Regions from separate parts of the Epibacterium sp. ABV4_022 genome, predicted to be linked through region 1. Evidence: riboswitches for the same ligand, from Rfam matches in the RefSeq annotation. Region 1 holds a riboswitch; the other holds the start of a gene.
What was found. A riboswitch is a leader RNA that binds a small molecule or an ion and turns the genes downstream of it on or off. The one in region 1 is predicted to bind cobalamin.
Positions count from the first base shown of each region.

Region 2: linked by a shared signal. The riboswitch ahead of ACXAF5_RS02380 (ABC transporter ATP-binding protein) and the one ahead of nrdH (glutaredoxin-like protein NrdH) in region 1 are both predicted to bind cobalamin.

Region 1 is NZ_JBSWVA010000001.1:921,945-931,064, reverse strand. Features, by position in the region: gene ACXAF5_RS04485 (ABC transporter ATP-binding protein) at 1-263, shown strand, start outside; gene ACXAF5_RS04480 (GAF domain-containing protein) at 267-755, shown strand; gene ACXAF5_RS04475 (methyl-accepting chemotaxis protein) at 942-3,698, shown strand; gene ACXAF5_RS04470 (chemotaxis protein CheW) at 3,703-5,232, shown strand; cobalamin riboswitch at 5,326-5,518, shown strand; gene nrdH (glutaredoxin-like protein NrdH) at 5,633-5,854, shown strand; gene nrdI (class Ib ribonucleoside-diphosphate reductase assembly flavoprotein NrdI) at 5,864-6,286, shown strand; gene nrdE (class 1b ribonucleoside-diphosphate reductase subunit alpha) at 6,268-8,400, shown strand; gene nrdF (class 1b ribonucleoside-diphosphate reductase subunit beta) at 8,500-9,120, shown strand, end outside.
Region 2 is NZ_JBSWVA010000001.1:501,088-510,207, reverse strand. Features, by position in the region: gene ACXAF5_RS02420 (ABC transporter ATP-binding protein) at 1-681, shown strand, start outside; gene ACXAF5_RS02415 (siderophore-interacting protein) at 694-1,764, shown strand; gene ACXAF5_RS02410 (MotA/TolQ/ExbB proton channel family protein) at 1,941-2,942, shown strand; gene ACXAF5_RS02405 (ExbD/TolR family protein) at 2,949-3,326, shown strand; gene ACXAF5_RS02400 (ExbD/TolR family protein) at 3,333-3,716, shown strand; gene ACXAF5_RS02395 (energy transducer TonB) at 3,713-4,570, shown strand; gene ACXAF5_RS02390 (FecCD family ABC transporter permease) at 4,623-5,621, opposite strand; gene ACXAF5_RS02385 (ABC transporter substrate-binding protein) at 5,679-6,614, opposite strand; gene ACXAF5_RS02380 (ABC transporter ATP-binding protein) at 6,611-7,411, opposite strand; cobalamin riboswitch at 7,595-7,809, opposite strand; gene ACXAF5_RS02375 (DUF1328 domain-containing protein) at 7,987-8,148, shown strand; gene ACXAF5_RS02370 (Dps family protein) at 8,200-8,697, shown strand; gene ACXAF5_RS02365 (response regulator) at 8,871-9,120, opposite strand, start outside.

The DNA.
Region 1 (9,120 bases):
CCACATCGGCGCTGGATGTCTCGGTACAGGCGGAGATCCTCAACCTTTTGAAAAAACTGCGCCGCGAGCAGGGGCTCACCTATCTGATGGTCACCCACAACCTGCCTGTCGTCAGCTTCATGTGCGACCGCATGGCTGTGATGAACAAGGGCCGCATCGTCGAGATCGCGCCCGCATCAGCGCTCCACGATGGCAGTTTCACCGACCCTTACACGCAATCCCTTTACGCCGCATCGGGCGGCAATCCAGACCGCAAGGACTAAGACATGACGGATACAAACACGGCGCGCCAGGATTTTGAAAAAGCGCTGTCAGAGGCCACTACCGAAGAGCAGGCTTATGACGCGCTTTGCGCGCTGACCAAGGCCACGGTGGGGGCAAAGCTGTTCACTGTGATGACCGCTGACATGGACGCTATGCTCGCCCGTCGCGTCTACACGGATGATGCGGAAAATTACCCCACAACAGGCACCAAGGAAATCGAGATGAACCGCTGGTTCGAGCAGGTTCATGGCCGTCACGAGACCTTTGTTTCCAACACGTTGGCCGATATCGACACCGTGTTCCCAGACGCGGAACTGATCGGCAAACTGGGCTGCGGATCGGTCATCAACCTGCCGGTGATCCTTGGCGGCAAGATGGTGGCCACGGTCAACATCCTGCACGAAGAGGGGTATTACACGCCGGAGCGTGTCGCACAGGCGCATGAGGTCCTTCGCTTGCCCTCCATGGCCGTTGTTGCCGCAACAACCTGAGGCTGTCGCCCGCGGGAGCAGCGGCGCGCTTAGCGGCTGCTCCCGCACATTGGTCAATCTGCGGAATTTCACGATGTGACCACGCATGCCTTTACGGCTTCTTAAACGCAAACATGCAGTAATCCCGGCACGACAACTTGATGCCTCGGCGCTGGAACGGGCGCTCAAAACCAGGGATTCGGATATATGGTCAAAAAATTCGTCGAAATCGACCTGAAAGGCGCTGGCGAAGCCCTGATGAACCACTCGATCATCCTCAAGGTTCAACCCGAAACGCTTGAGATTGTCGCCGCGAGCGACACCGCGCACGACGAATTTGCCCGCCTGCGCACTTCGGAACCCAGCACATTGACGGATCTGGTGGTCGATCAGGGATGTCTGCGCCGAGATATTGCGGCCACGGCATCCGGCGCAGGAAGCGCCTCATTCAGGGTACGCCTGGAGGATACGCCAACCTCTCCGCAATTCTTTGGCATCATGCAGAAATCCCATGATGACCATGTCTTCCTGACCGGGGGCGTGGTTGAGCCGGACGAGGCGATACAGGGCTATGTCGCGGCGATCGACCGCGCTCAGGCCATCGTGGAATATGACATCGACGGCACCATCATGCGGGCGAACGAGAATTTCTGCGCCCTGACCGGTTTCAAGAAGGGCGACCTGATCGGGGCCCACCACAGCATTCTGTGGCCGAAACTACAGGACAAGCCGGAGCCGTACCTGACCTTCTGGAGCGATCTGTGCAAAGGCCATGGCGTCGAAGGCGAGTACCAGCGCGTTGGTCGCAAGGGCAACCAGATCTGGGTGCGCGCGGCCTTCAATCCGATTTTTGACCGCGAAGGCAACGTTGTCCGGATCATCGAATACGCCATGGACGTGACCGCCAGCAAACGTCAGTCTGCGGAAAGCGCCGGCAAGATCGAGGCCCTGGGCCGCAGCAGTGCTGTGATCGAATTCGATCTTGATGGCACGATACTGGACGCCAACGCGAATTTCCTCGACCTGACCGGCTATACCCGGGACGAGATCATAGGCCGCCATCATCGGCTGTTCTGCGACCCTGCCACCGTAAAAAGTGCGGGCTACAGCAATTTCTGGAGCAAACTGGCCAGTGGCGAGCACGCCCGCGGCGAATACCGCCGCCTGTGCAAAGATGGCTCTCCGGTGTGGATTCAGGCCACCTACAACCCGGTCTACGGACCTGATGGGGAATTGCTGAAGATCGTCAAATTCGCCACTGACGTAAGCGCCGAACATCAGCAACGCGCCGAGATGGAAGCTCGTCTGAATGCCGCCAACCGCAGTCAGGCGGTGATTGAATTCGACCTCGACGGGACTGTGCTGTGGGCCAATGACATCTTCCTCGACCTGACCGGCTATGTAAGCGACGAGATTGTCGGCCTGCATCATCGCGTTTTCTGCACCGAAGAACATGTGGCCAGCCGGGACTATGCAAGCTTCTGGCGCAAACTGAGCGCCGGGGAATTTGCAAGTGGCGTCTATCAGCGCCGGCGCAAGGACGGTAGCGATCTGTGGATCCAGGCCACCTACAACCCGGTCTTTGACCTCGATGGCAACCCTATCAAAGTGGTCAAATTCGCCAACGATCTGACAGAGTCCAAAAAACAATCGGTCGAATTCGAGGCTAAGCTGAATGCCGTCAGCCGCAGCCAGGCGGTGATCGAATTTGATCTCCAGGGCACGATCCTGAGCGCCAACGAGAACTTTTTGTCCCTGATGGGGTATGATACCGACGAGGTGGTCGGTCAACGCCATGCCATGTTCTGCGAGCCGGACTATGCGGAAAGCGAAGCTTATCGCGACTTCTGGGCGCAGCTGCGGCGCGGCAACTTTGCGGCGGGCGAATACCGCCGCATCGGCCGTGATGGCAAAGAGGTCTGGATTCAGGCGACCTATAATCCGATCTTCGACCTGCGCGGCGAACCGGTGAAAGTGGTCAAATACGCAAGCGACGTGACCGAGACCAAAAAACAGGCCGTGGATGCCAACAACAAGATCCAGGCCATGGACCGCAGCCAGGCGGTGGTGCAGTTCGACCTCGATGGCAATGTGATCTCGGCCAACGAGAACTTCCTCAGCGTCATGGGCTATTCACTGCGCGAAATTCTCGGTCAGCACCATTCGATGTTCTGCACTCCGGATTATCTGAAATCCCAGCAGTACCGGGACTTCTGGCTGGCGCTCAACCGCGGGGAATATCAGTCCGGACGGTACCACAGGGTTGGCAAGTTCAGCCGCGATGTTCATATCCAGGCCACCTACGCACCGCTCATGGACTTGCACGGACAGCCGGTCGGTGTGATCGAATACGCCACCGATGTGACCGAACAGGTGGCGCGCGAACACCGCATCCGCGAAAAGGCGGAGGAAATGACCCGCGTTGTAGATTCGCTGAGCGAAGCAATCTCGGACATTTCCTTTGCCACCAGCGAGGCCCGCACCAAAGCCGGCGAGACCGAGCAGAACGCGAACCAGGGGTTCGAGGCGCTGAACCACACGATCGAAACGATCGAATTGATGCAGCGTTCTTCGGGCGAGATCTCGGAGATCGTCAAGGTGATCGGCGAAATCGCGAACCAGACCAATCTCCTGGCGTTCAACGCCGCAATCGAGGCGGCCCGGGCCGGGGAGCACGGCGTCGGCTTCTCCGTCGTCGCCGAGGAAGTCCGAAAACTGGCCGAGCGCAGTTCCGAAGCCGCCCAGAAGATCTCGCGCCTGATCACCGAGTCCGAAGTCCGTGTCGATCAGGGGACCACCCGCTCGGTCGCGGCGCGGGATGCCTTTTCTCGGATCGTTGAAAGTGTCGCCCTGACAGGTCAGTCGGTCGATCAGATATCCTCGGCGGCGGAAAACCAGCTTGCGGCGTCGAAACAGGTCGTCGATCTGATCAGCCAATTGTCCGGCGATAACCGGGCGGCCTGAACCGATGTCAGACCGCGCAGCTGAACCGGACACCTGCGCCGACCCCGCGGACCAGCTGGTCGGCGTGGTCGAGATCGGCGCCATGCTGTTTGCAATCCCGATCCACCATGTGCGCGAGGTCATTCCCGCGCCGGAGAAGTTTCAGCGTCTCCCCGGCCAACACCTGGATCTCCTCGGAGCGGTCCTGTTACGTGGCAAGGCAATCCCGGTTCAGAGCCTGCACCAAAGGCTGGGTGCCGAGGCCAGTCTGCACGCAGGCACCGCGCCGGAAGATACGGCACAGGGGGCCACTCCGGCCGGCGGTGTCATCGTCGTCATCCGCGCCGAAGGACGGGTCGTCGGACTGCTTGTGGATTCTGTGCGCTGCCTGCTGCAACTGGGGGACACCTGGCATCAGAACCTCCCCGAGCATGAAGACGCTCTGATCAGCGGCGGTTATATCTGCGAAACCAACGGGCATTTCTCGATGCTGTCGGTTCCCGAGTTGCTGAATGTGCCACAAGCACCGTCGGACGAGATCTCCGAAACCGCGCGCCAGCGGGCCCGCATCAAGCGCCTGCCCTATATCCGCTTCCGCGTGGGCGGGCGGAATTTCCTGATCGCCATGTCGGATATCGCCTCCACGGTTCCCACCAGTCCGCTCAGCCCCTGGCCGATAAGCGGCAGTTCCTGCCTGGGTCTGATTCAGCGCCACGGCATGGAAATGCCGATGCTGGACACGCTGGAAAACCTCGGGTTCGCCAGTACGGGAGAGAGACCGGAGGCGGCGGCAGGCATCATTATTGAGTTTCCCGACGATCATGCGCTGGCCTTTCATGTCGACCAGGTTGTCAGTGTCATGAACATTGAGGCAGGCGCGGTGTATGATTTTCCGCCCAGTGTCACCTCACGCCGGGAGCTGTTCAGCGGTGTGCATATTGACGAACAGGATGAGCAGTGTCTGGTGATCGACGTGGCCGCTTGCCGTCAGGACCCGGACCTGTTGCAACTGGCCGAAACATCGCATCGCCTCAAGACCACGCCTCAGATCGCGGTCAAAGATGCCCAGGGCAAACCCTCGGACCACCCTGTCGGCACGGAACCGGCGTATGATGAGAACCGTCTCGCCGCGCTGCGCTCTGCGTCGGGGCGCTATCTGACGGTTTCCGCAGGTGGGGACTTTGCCGTCCCGATCGAAGCCGTCAGCGAGATCATGCGGCTGCCGACCAGCATCTCAGGGGCAGATTACGACGGCCACCTCGCCAATCTCTCGTATCAAAGTCGCCTGATGCCGGTCTATGACTGCGCGCGCCGCCGCGGGCACGGCGATGGCCAGTTCGGATCGGAGTCCGGCATAATGATCCTGGAAAAGGACGGTCATCACTACGGTCTCGCGGTGGAGGCCATGAAATCGATCGACATCGGGCGCCTCAAGGGGTTTCGCCAGGCCGGTGGCGCTGCCAGCACCTGCCCGTCCGAACAATTGGTCGAACTGGGGTTCGGAACCGCGAAACGTTTGGTCGCCGTTGACGATCCGACCAGCCTGGTGCCGTGACCCCCTCGGAGACTGCGCGCGACACGTGATTCATCCACAGGAAAAGCCCCCCTGTGTGAATAACCATATATTGACAGTTCCCTAACAAAAGACGCAATATGCGGGTGCTTTGGTGCTTGCGGGGTGACTCGCGGGTGAAGAGGGAAGTCGGTGGAAATCCGGCGCTGCCCCCGCAACTGTAAGCGGCAAGCCTATCCTGGACCACTGATGCATGACCGGCATTGGGAAGGGGGACCGGGCGTCTGAGCCGCAAAGTCAGGAGACCTGCCAAAGCAACTGAACGACGACCGAGGCGGAGGGCCCGGACGCGTGGTTCGGTGCTTTGGTCAGCGCCGGGTTCTCGTGTCCGTTTTCGCCTGACCAGACATACGAGCAGATACCACCTGAGGGGACCTTGCAGATGAGCATCACTGTCTATTCTAAACCGGCCTGCGTGCAATGCACCGCCACCACCCGCGCGCTGGAGGCCAAGGGGATCTCTTTTGATCTCGTTGACCTGACCGAGGATGCCGCCGCCATGGAGATGGTTCAGGGGCTGGGGTATCGTCAGGCACCTGTCGTTGTCGCAGGCGACGATCACTGGGCAGGATTCCGTCCCGACCTGATCGGCCAGCTGGCCTAAGGCGCCAGAGTGGCCGGGCTTGTCTACTACTCCTCCCGTTCGGGCAATACGGCCCGTTTGATGGAGCAACTGGGGCTGGAGGCTCTGCGGCTGCCGCAGACAGAGCCTTTCCCGGACGTAGATGCGCCCTATGTTTTGGTCACGCCCACCTTTGCCGATGGCGAAGGGCGTGGCGCGGTGCCGAAACCGGTCATCAAATTTCTGAACAACGCGCGCAATCGTGCCCTTCTGCGGGGCGTGATTGCCGGGGGCAACCGCAACTTTGGCACCACCTTCGCCCTCGCCGGGGATGTGATCGCCAAAAAATGCAATGTCCCCGTCCTCTACCGCTTTGAGTTGGCGGGAACCGAAACAGACATCGCCCGCATCCGCGCGGGCCTCGCCCGGTTCTGGGCGGCACAGGAGCAGCAGACATGCTTGACGCAAGCGTAACCGCCGACCTCGACTATCACGCGCTGAATGCGATGTTGAACCTCTACGATGACGAGGGCAACATCCAGTTCGAGGCTGACCGCATGGCGGCCCGGCAGTATTTTCTTCAGCATGTGAACCAGAACACCGTCTTCTTCCACTCGCTGGACGAGAAGCTGCGCTACCTGGTTGAGGAAGGCTATTACGAACCCGAAGTGCTGGATCAATACTCGCTCAATTTCCAGCGCAAGATCTGGGACGCGGCCTATGGCAAGAAATTCCGCTTCCCGTCTTTCCTCGGCGCGTTCAAATATTACACGTCCTACACGCTGAAAACCCGTGACGGTCAGCGCTATCTGGAGCGTTACGAGGACCGGGTGGTGATGAATGCGCTGACGCTGGCGCGCGGGGATGAAAAACTCGCGATGAAGCTGATGTCGGAGATCATCGACGGCCGCTTCCAGCCCGCAACGCCGACCTTCCTCAATGCGGGCAAAAAGGCGCGCGGTGAGTTTGTGTCCTGCTTCCTGTTGCGCCTCGAAGACAACATGGAGTCGATCGGGCGCGGCATCAACTCCGCCCTGCAACTGTCGAAACGCGGCGGTGGCGTGGCCTTGATGCTGACCAACATTCGTGAACACGGCGCCCCGATCAAGGGCATCGAGAACCAGTCTTCGGGCGTCATCCCGGTGATGAAGCTTCTTGAGGACAGTTTTTCTTATGCCAACCAGCTGGGCGCGCGTCAGGGCGCCGGCGCGGTCTATCTGAACGCGCATCACCCGGATATTCTACGTTTCCTGGATACCAAGCGCGAAAATGCGGATGAGAAAATCCGCATCAAGACGCTGTCGCTGGGCGTGGTGATCCCGGATATCACCTTCCAGCTCGCCAAGAAGAACGAGGACATGTATCTGTTCTCGCCGCATGACGTGGAAAAAGTCTACGGTCAGGCCTTCTCGGAAATCTCGGTCACCGAGAAATATCACGAGATGGTCGACAACCCGCAGATCCGCAAAAAGAAGATCAACGCGCGCGCGTTCTTCCAGACCATTGCCGAGATCCAGTTTGAATCCGGCTATCCCTACATCATGTTCGAGGACACGGTGAATGCCGCAAACCCGATCGCGGGCCGCATTGCCATGTCGAACCTCTGTTCCGAAATCCTGCAGGTGAACGAGGCCTCCGCGTTCAACGACGATTTGTCTTATGCGCAGATGGGCACGGATATTTCCTGCAACCTCGGCTCCATGAACATCGCACGTGCGATGGATGGTGGCGATCTTGCCAGCACCGTGGGCACCGCAATCCGCGCGCTCAATGCAGTGTCGGAAATGTCGAGCATCGATTCTGTGCCTTCCATCCGCAAGGGCAACGAGGAAGGCCATGCGATTGGTCTCGGTCAGATGAACCTGCATGGTTACCTCGCCCGCGAGCGCATCCATTACGGCAGCGCAGAAGGGGTGGATTTCACCAATATCTACTTCTGCACCGTGCTGTATCATGCGCTCAGCGCCTCTAACGCCTTGGCAAAAGAGAAGAAGGCAAAGTTCAAAGGCTTTGAGGACTCGGCCTATGCCGATGGCAGCTTCTTTGAGAAATATGTCGATCAGGACTGGCTGCCGGAAACCGACCGGGTCAAAGAGCTGTTTGAAGCCGCAGGCATTGAGATCCCGACCCGCAAGGACTGGGAAGCGCTGCGCGACAAGGTGATGAAGCACGGGCTTTATAACCGCAATCTGCAGGCGGTCCCGCCCACTGGCTCGATCAGCTATATCAACTACGCCACCTCTTCGATCCACCCGATCACCGCCAAGATCGAGATCCGCAAGGAAGGCAAGATCGGTCGCGTCTACTATCCCGCGCCCTATATGACCAACGACAACCTCGAGTATTACCGCGATGCCTATGACATCGGTCCCGAGGCGATCATCGACACCTATGCGGCGGCGACGCAGCACGTCGATCAGGGGCTGTCGCTGACCCTGTTTTTCCCGGCGGAGGCGTCGACCCGAGACATCAACCGCGCGCAAATCTATGCGTGGAAGAAAGGGATCAAGACGATCTACTACATCCGCCTGCGCCAGCAGGCGCTGGAAGGCACCGAGGTCGAGGGCTGCGTGTCCTGTTCGCTGTAAACCGGGAGGGGGCGCTGCCCCCGGCCACATCCGTGGCCTCCCCCGAGGTATTTTGGAAAAGATGAAGGGGCCCGGCCCCAAGCTGCTGAGATTGAGTGTATGAAAGACATGACCCAAGCCCGCGCCGTCCCGAAAGCGATCAACTGGAACCGGCTGCAGGACGACAAGGATCTGGAGATCTGGAACCGTCTGACGGTGAACTTCTGGTTGCCGGAGAAGGTGCCGCTGTCCAACGACATTCAGTCCTGGTCACAGCTGACCCCGGACGAACAGACCCTGACCATTCGGGTGTTCACCGGTCTGACACTGCTGGATACGATCCAGAATGCCGTGGGTGCGCCGACGCTGATGCAGGATGCGATCACCCCGCATGAGGAGGCGGTGCTTAGCAATATTGCCTTTATGGAGGCGGTGCATGCGCGGTCCTATTCCTCGGTGTTCTCTACCCTGTGTCAAACCACTGAGGTGGATGAGGCGTTCCGCTGGTCGGCGGAGAATGAGCATCTGCAGGCCAAATCCCGGCTGATCCTTGACGAATACGATGCCACCGCCTCGCCGCTGCGCAAGAAGATCGCCAGCGTGTTCCTTGAAAGCTTCTTGTTCTATTCGGGCTTTTATCTGCCGATGCACTGGTCAAGCCGCGCACGCCTGACCAACACTGCCGACCTTATCCGCCTGATCATCCGCGATGAAGCCATCCACGGCTATTACATCGGCTAC
Region 2 (9,120 bases), 420 kb from region 1:
ACCGCAATCGTCGGCCCCAATGCCTGCGGCAAATCCACCCTGTTGCGCAGCCTGGCGCGGTTGCAGAAAGCCAGCGCGGGACAGGTGATCCTCGACGGCCAGAGCATCGCCGCCCAGAACAGCCGCTCCGTAGCGCGCAGGCTGGCGATCCTGTCCCAGTCTCCGGTTGCGCCGGAGGGTCTGACCATACGCGATCTGGTCCTGCGCGGGCGCACGCCGCATCAATCCGCATGGCGCCAATACTCCGTCGAGGATGCCGCAGCGGTCTCCGCCGCGCTCACGGCAACCGGGCTGGACGGGCTTGAGGAGCGCGTGCTTGACACGCTGTCGGGCGGTCAGCGCCAGCGGGCGTGGATCGCCATGGCGCTGGCCCAGGACACGCAGCTGCTGTTGCTGGACGAGCCGACCACTTTCCTCGACCTGCCGCATCAGATCGAGCTGCTCGAACTGGTGCGCAACCTGAACCGGCAAACCGGGCGCACCGTGGCCATGGTGCTGCACGACATCAACCTCGCGGCGCGGTATTGCGATCACGTGATCGCGCTGCGCAATGGCGCGGTCCACAGCGAGGGCCCGGCACGCGAGGTCGTCACCGAAGCCATGATGCAGGAGGTGTTCGACCTGCCCTGCACGATCATCGCCGACCCCAATCACGGCACTCCTCACGTCATCCCAACCTGAAAAGGGTAGAACATGTCCCTGTTAGACCACTTTGACTTTCACGCCCAGACCGCCCTGCCCGGGCTGCCCTTTGACGCCCTGCACGCAGACATCCGCAACCGCGCCCGCGAGCACGACCTGCCGGTCGTTGTCGATACCGCGGAAGAGATCCAGATCGAAACCGTCTATGGCAACTACAGTTTTCAGCGGCAGTCCAAGGAGACGATCGCGGTGATCGGGTCCTCCCGTGCCGATTGGCTCTTCACCCTGAAGGACAGCCTGAGCGACACCATCGCGCAGCTGGTGCCGGATGTTGCCGCCGCCATCCGCTGGTCCGATGCGCAGGATCAAGCGGGCAAACTGCCGCCGAATTTCCAGTTCATCACCATTCGCGCGGTCACCCGCGTGCCCGGCCATTTCCTGCGTGTGGAGGCGGAGGCTGAAGACCTGTCGCATTTCACCACCGACGCAATACACTTTCGGCTGGCGCTGCCCGATCCCGATCTGGCGCGTCCGGAATGGCCCTATCTGTCCGAAAGCGGTCAGACCATCTGGCCGAAGGGCGACGCCAGCCTGCATCGCCCGGTCTATACCGTGCGCGAAATGGACGCCGCCAGCGGGCGTCTGGTGTTCGACATCTTCGAGCACGAGGGCGGCCGTGCCACGGAATGGGCCCGTAGCGTGACCCCGGGCACCCGGGTTGGCCTGACCGGCCCCGGCGGCGGCGGCATTCCAGAGGCCAAGGCGCTGCGTATCTATGCAGATGAGACCGGATTTCCCGCCGTGGCGCGGATTCTCGAAACCCTCGATACCGACGCCCGGGGGCAGGTCATCCTGGAGCTGACCGATCCGGTCTCCGGCGACTATCCCTTGCCCGAACACACCGGCCTGACGGTCGAGCGACGCGCGGCCGGGGGCGACGACCTGGGCGATCTGGCCATTGCCGGGCTTGCGGCTGCGCCCGACCACATGGTCTGGCTGGCTGCGGAGAAAACCGCCGCGCAAAAACTGCGCGCCCATTTCAAATCCGCCAGTCTCAACGCCAAGGATCACTATGTCTCGGCCTACTGGACCCGGCCGGCGCCTGCCGAAGACCATGCTTAACTTGACAAAAACGCTATACTAAATTAGGCGCCAGTCGTGGGGGATGTAGGCCTCCGTTAGCCAATCACGTGCATTCGACATTGCGCCATGTAGCCAAGCCCAACCGCCCGTGACCTGACCTCACCGGGGCAGAGCACGGGGCGGACCTGAGCCCAAAGCTGCGACACGGAGCCAATATGAAACACATTCTTCTTCTGACGTCTTTTATCCTGCTGCCTGCATTGGCTTCGGCACAATCAACCGAAACGGACGGCGCCGCCCCCGCCACGCCGGTTCCCGAGGTCGCCTCCGATCTCGTCGCGCCAACGGCACCTGCGGCCCCGACATCGCCCGAGGCGCCGATTGCCGCGCCGTCGAACGGCTCTGAGGCGCCGGACCCGGCGTCCCTCGCGCCCACCCCGGCAGGATCCGTAGAGACCGAGAGCGCGTCGCCCGACACGTCCACGGCAGTGTCCGACCAAGGCGCAGATGCCGCGCCTGCGCCCGTTGCGGAGCCCGCCGCAGCGCCGCTGACGCTGCAAGAAAAGGCGCTGTCGGCAGCGGTCGCGGCCCGAAAATTCCTGCGCGATGGTGGCCCGTCGATCTGGGCGATTGCTGCCCTCTCCGTCATCACCCTGGCCCTGATCCTGTGGAAAATCTGGCGTCTGGCCCTGATCGGCGCCTGGTCCCGGGGCAAGGCGCGCCAGGCCATCGCCGCCTATCAGGCCGGCGACAGTGATCGGGCCATTGCCATCGTCGAAGGCCGGCGCGGGGTGCGGTCCAAGGTTATTTCGGCGGCCCTGAATGCCCTGAAAACGATGCCCGATGCCCATGCCCGCGAGGAAACCGCGCGCGTCGCCAAACGCGAACTGGCCTCGGCGCGCAGCGGGCTGGGCGCGCTGGAACTGATTTCCACCATCGCGCCGCTTCTGGGTCTGCTGGGCACGGTTCTGGGGATGATCGCGGCCTTCCAGGCCTTGCAGGCGGCAGGCTCCAAGGCCGATCCCTCGATGCTGGCCGGGGGGATCTGGGAAGCGCTGCTGACCACCGCTGCCGGCATGGCCGTGGCGATCCCCGCCTCTGCGGCGCTGACCTGGTTCGAGGCCGTCATCGACCGCATCCGCCGCGATGTGGAAGACGGCGCAACACGTCTGTTCGTCAGCGACAAACCGCAACAGCTGCGTCTGGCGGCGGAATAATCCGCGATGCTGCTGGATCCCCCTCCCCGCGCGCGGCGCAAGCCCAGCCTCACGCCGATGATCGACGTGGTGTTCCTGCTGCTGGTCTTCTTCATGCTGGCCTCGCGATTTGGCATCGACGCCGCACTGTCGCTGCCGCTGGCGGCGGGCGGCGGGGACTACACCGGCCCGCCGCGCCTGATCGACATTGCGCCAGAGCAGGTCTTTGTGAACGGGCAGCCAGTCCCGCTCGCCGAACTTGCGGCGGTGCTGGACCCGCTGGTCGAGACGCGCACGGATACGCTGATCCTGCGCGGGCGGGATGGGGCCAGCCTGCAACGTATCGTCACCCTGACCGAGACCCTGCGATCCGCCGGGTTCACCTCGGTCGTTCTGGTGGAGTGAGCGCCGATGGACCTGTCTGACGCCCCCCGCCGCCCGCGCGCGGAATCGATCGTGCCGATGATCAACGTGGTGTTCCTGCTGTTGATCTTCTTTCTGATGACCTCGCGTCTGGCCCAGCCCGACCCGATTGAGGTCACCCCGCCCGAGGCGGATCTTGACGCGCCGCTGGAGGCGGAGGCCACGCTCTATGTCGACAAGACCGGCACGCTGTCGTTCGACGGCCAGACCGGCGACGCCGCGATGACGCGGCTGGCCGAGGTGTCCGCCAAAGACGCCATCCTGCAACTGCGGGCGGATGCAGAGCTGGAGGCGACGGTTGCCGCCGGGTTGCTCGCCGATCTGTCGGCTGCCGGCTTTGCCCGTGTGGAACTGGTGGTGAGCCCGAAATGAAACGCTGGATCGAAGGCTTTCTGTTTGCGGCGCTGGCGGTCGCCGTCCACGTTGCCCTATTTGCAAGCGTTCCGGAACAGGGCAGCCAGGCCGGCGGATCTGGCGGCGAATATGTCGTCTCCATCGCCGGAGCCGCGCCCACCGTGCGCGAGATGGTGGACCGCTGGGAGCAACCACCGGACGCCCCGCCGGTCGAGCTGGAACCGCTCGATACGCCGGTTGCAGAGACATCCGCACCAACGCTGCCGCAGCTCGACAGCGCGCCCGCGCCACGCGCCGAGGTGCGCCTGGCCATGACGCCCCCGGAAGAGGCTGCGCAGCCGGAGATCGACACAACACCCGCACCGCCACCACCGCCGGAACCGGAGCCTGAACCCGAGCCAGAGCCCGAACCTGAGCCGGAGCCGGAGCCGGAGCCGGAGCCGGAGCCGGAAGACGTGCCCGATACCGCGCAGCAAGCCCAGACCACCACCGCCGGGCGGGCCGAACAACGCGCCGCCGGAACAGGCGGCAGCGCGCAGGCGGGCACCACCAGCACGGCCCGCACCACGACCAGCACAAAGGGTCAACAGGCGAAGCTGCAACAGGTCTGGGGGGCCAAGATCCGCGCCCGCATCGAGCGGCGCAAACGCTATCCTTCCGGCGCGCGCGGTGATGGGGCTGTTGTGGTCGGGCTGACCGTCAGCCGGGGTGGGCAGCTGCTGAACTATCGCGTTGTGCGCTCGTCCGGCGTCGCGGCCTTTGATCAGGCCGCCTTGCGCGCCATTGCCAACGCACGGCGGTTCCCCAAGGCCCCGAACGGGCTGCCCGGGGCGCAGTTCCCGTTTGCATTGAAGATCACCTTCAGCCGCTGAGGCTGGTCAACACGCCCCACGGGTGTGGCCGACGGGGCGCGGGCGTGCGCCGCTAGCCCTTGCGCTGCCCCAGCAGCCAGATGAAGAACAGCCCACCAATCAGCCCGGTCACGACGCCGATGGGAATATCCTCGGGCGCCAGGATCGTGCGGGCCAGAATATCCGCCCAGAGCAGGAATACACCTCCAAACAGGGCGCTTGCCGGCAGCACAAGCCGGTAGTCCCCGCCGCAGATCAGCCGCACGATATGCGGCACCATGAGGCCGACAAAGCCGATGATGCCGGAAAACGCCACCATCACCCCGGTGATGAGCGCGCCGATGACAAAGGTCATCAGCCGGAACCGCGCCACGGCGATGCCCAGGGTGGCGGCGGTTTCATCGCCCACCGTCATTGCGTTGAAATCCGCCCGCCGCCACCAGAGCCAGGTGCCGCAGCCCAGCAGGATCAGCAACGGATAGATCAGATGCGACCACTGCGCGATGCCAAGCCCCCCGAGCATCCAGAACACCACGGTGTGAGAGGCCCGCGGATCGCCCAGAAAGATGAGCACATTGGCCCCGGCCATCACGATGAAGGACACCGCCACCCCCGCCAGTACCAGCCGATCCGCCGTCGTCGATTGGGTCAGGCGCGTGACGCCGAGCACCACCGCCGTTGTCGCCAAAGCACCGGCAAAGGCCAGCAGGGGAACCGTCAACAGACCAAGGAACAACCCGGTGTGCAGCAAGGCCAGGATCGCGCCAAAGGCCCCGCCAGAGGAAATCCCCAGCAGATGCGGATCGGCCAGCGGATTGCGGGTCACCGATTGCAGGCTCGCCCCGACCAGCGCCAGCCCGGCGCCGACCATGATCGCAAGCAGCGCACGCGGAAAGCGGATATCCCAGACGATCGCGGCCCGCCCCTTGGACCAAACCGGCTCCACAAGGCCGGGCCAGATCTTGTCGATCAGCACCCCCCAGACGGTGCCGGTCGACACCGGCACCGCCCCGAGGCTGATGGCAAAGGACAGCGACACCAGAAGCGCAGCCAAACCGCCAACAAGCAGCATCGGTGCAGTGCGCGTGCGCCGCAGCGGGCCAATATGCGCTTCGCTGTCCTGCATCGGTTATTCGCCCCAGAACCCGGCGGCGAGTTTTTTCACGGCCTTGATATTGCGCGGTCCGGGGGTGGCTTCGACATACTCCAGCACCACGAACCTGTCGTTCTTGACCGCATCCATCTCGGCAAAGGCCGGGTTCTGCATCATGAAGTCCCGTTTCTGCGCGGCGGTGACGTCGCCGTAGTTCACGATCACCACGATCTCCGGATTGCGGTCCACCACCTCTTCCCAGGTTACGGTGGCCCAGCTCTTTTCGAAATCATCCATGATGTTCTTGCCACCGGCGGCCTCGATCAGGGCGGTGGGCATGGCATAACGACCGGCGGTGAACGGGGTATCCTCGCCGCTGTCGTAGACAAACACCCGCGGGGCTTCGCCATCCGCCTCCAGCTCCTTGGTAAAGGCGGCGAGATCGGCGCGATAGCCGGCAACCAGGGCCTCGGCCTTGTCCTCCACATCAAAGATCCGGCCGAGGTTCAGCAGATCAGTGTACATGTCATCCATGCTTACCTTGGGCTTGTCGCCGATGTGGATGCAGCTTTCGGTGAGTTCGTAGACCTTGATGCCAAAGGGGGCGAGGGTCTCGGGGGTCACCTCGCCACCGACTTTCATGCCGTAGTTCCATCCGGCAAAGAAGAAATCCGCATCTGCGCCGACCAGCACCTCCTTGGAGGGGTAGCGGGCGGAAAGCTCCGGCAGCGCTGCAACCCCATCGCGCATTTCCGCGTCCAGGGTTTTCCAGCCCGAGACGCCGGTGTAGCCGACCATGTGATCGGACAGCCCCAGCGCCAGCATCATTTCGGTCAGGTTGACGTCATTGGAGATCGCGGCTTGCGGGACGCTGTCAAAGGTCACGTCGCGATCACAGCTCTGAACCGTGGTTTCAGCCCAGGCGGAGGTGCCTGCCAGTGCCAGCGCGACGGGAAAGAGGATATTTTTCATGAGGTGTGTTCCTGCGAGATATTGGACAAGTGAAAGGTCAGGTGATCCCGGCCCGCACGGGCCAGGTGGTCGCGGCGGGCCTGCACGCCAAAGGCCTGGGAGACGCGCGTTTCGGACAGCACCACGCCGGGTGTGCCAAAGCCCATAACGCGGCCCTCTGCCATCAGCAGAATGTCATCACAGACCTCGGCAGCGAGATTGAGATCGTGCAGCGAGGTCACGATGGTCAGATCGAGGTTCCGGATCAGCGCCAGCAGTTCGAGTTGATGGCGCACATCCATGTGGTTTGTCGGTTCATCGAGGATCAGCACCTGCGGTTCCTGCGCCAGGGCGCGGGCCACCATGACCCTCTGCCGTTCGCCCCCGGACAGGGTGGCAAGCGTGCGGTGGGAAAAACCGGTCAGGTCGAGCCTGCGCAGTGCTGCGTCAATAATCGCCGCATCCCGCTGACCCGATGTGGCCAGCCCGTCGCGATGGGGCAGACGTCCCAGCGCCACGATGTCCTTCACCGTCAGGCCGAAATCGGTCGGTTGCTCTTGCAGCACCGCCGCCACCCTGCGCGCGGCCTGCCGCGGCGGCATGGCCCACAGATCGGTCCCATCGACGAGCACCTGTCCGCTGCGCGGCGACTGATAGCGATAGAGGAGCCGCAGCAGGCTGGACTTGCCGGCGCCATTGGCGCCGACCACCCCAAGCACGCGCCCGGCGGGCAGGTGGAAACTGGTTTCATGCAGGATCAGGGGGCCACGGCGTCGCGGCGCCCAGGTCAGGCCACGCGCCTCCAGGGTCGCAGCCATTACCGCCCCCTCCGGGCAAGCGCGGCACGCGGCGCGTCACCGGCTCTGCACATGTCTCGATCACACAGCGCCATCCGCGGCTCCGCTCTTGTGTGCGGGGGATAGGCAGAACACAGGTTGGCGTCGCTCCCGGCTCGGGAGGTCAGACAGCTACCACCGTTCACCGGGACACCCCGCCCAGGTTACACATCGGGTCAGATGGCAGGTCTCCTGACTTGCGGTTCGTCATTCCCCTGCACCTTCCCGGATGGACATCCAGTGGTATCAGGCAGGGTCATTCGCCGCTCACAGTTGCGGGGGCAGTCACGGGTTTGGCGCCTTTTGGCTACACCTCACCGTATTCCCTTTTCATCCCCGCGCATCTGAGGCGACGGAGAACCATCTGGCCCAGACATGGGCCAAACGGACTGAATATGTCAACTGTTTTGCAACCGGCGACAGGCCCGACAGCACGCGGCCCCCGTCCGGGCCACAGCGCGACGATGCGTTTCTCCGGGAACAATTCGCGCCGCGCGCCGTTGTGTCTGCGAGGCCCGCACAGGGTGGGCACTGTAACACGGCAAAGGAGGCACCCCATGCTTGGTTGGGCCCTGACATTCCTGGTGATCGCACTGATCGCGGCCGTCTTTGGCTTTGGCGGTATCGCCAGCGCCTCGGCCGGGATCGCGCAGATCCTCTTTTTCATCTTCCTGGTGATGTTCGTCGCCGCGTTGATCTTTCGGGCAGTTCGCCGCTGACCCGAAGGCACGCATCGGATCGACCGACACTCCACGCAGAAAGGACATGACATGAGCACCGCATTGAACGTCAAACCGCAAATCGCACCTGTCGAGACCGGCGTCCGGGACACCACCGCCATCGCCGAGGGGCTGAGCGACGTGCTGGCGGATACCTACCGCCTGACGCTGAAAACCCACATCTACCACTGGAACGTCGAAGGACCGCTGTTCTTCTCGCTGCACAATCTGACCGAAGAGCAGTACCAGAACATGTTTGCCGCCGCAGATGAGCTGGCAGAGCGCATCCGCGCCATCGGCCACCTGACCTCCGGCAAGATCACCGGCGTCTTGTCCGACAGTATTGTCGACGACCTCGGCCAGATGCCAAGCGCCGGGGAAATGTGCAAGGATCTTGAAAGGGACCATATGCGTCTGGCCCACCGCCTGCACGCGCTGATCGAGCTGGCCGAACAGCGCAAGGATATGGTGACGGGTGACCTGGCCACCGAACGCGCGGCCTTCCACGAAAAAGCGGCTTGGATGCTGCGTGCTTTGTCTGCCTCGTAGGCACGCATGTATTCTGCAGGGGGCCCTTCATCCTGACGGGTGTGGGGCCCCTTTATTTTGCGGATGCGACGTTTTGGCCGCCGCGCCGCTGCTCGCCCGACACACACCCGCGCAAACAAACGGCCCGGACAGTGCCGGGCCGTCGATATCGCCAAAGTCACGCTGCCGTTGGATCAGCTGGTCAGCGTATCGGTCGAGGCAAAGAACATGGCCTGGCTGATCGCAGAAATCACCTGGTCGGGAACATAGGGTTTGGCGATCATGAACGCCGGTTCATGCCGCTCACCTGTGAGCAGACGCTCGGGGAAGGCCGTGATGAAGATCACCGGCACGTCGCCGAGATCTTCGAGCAGGTCCGCAACCGCGTCGATGCCGCTGGAGTTATCGGCAAGCTGAATATCCGCCAGGATCAGATCGGGCCGT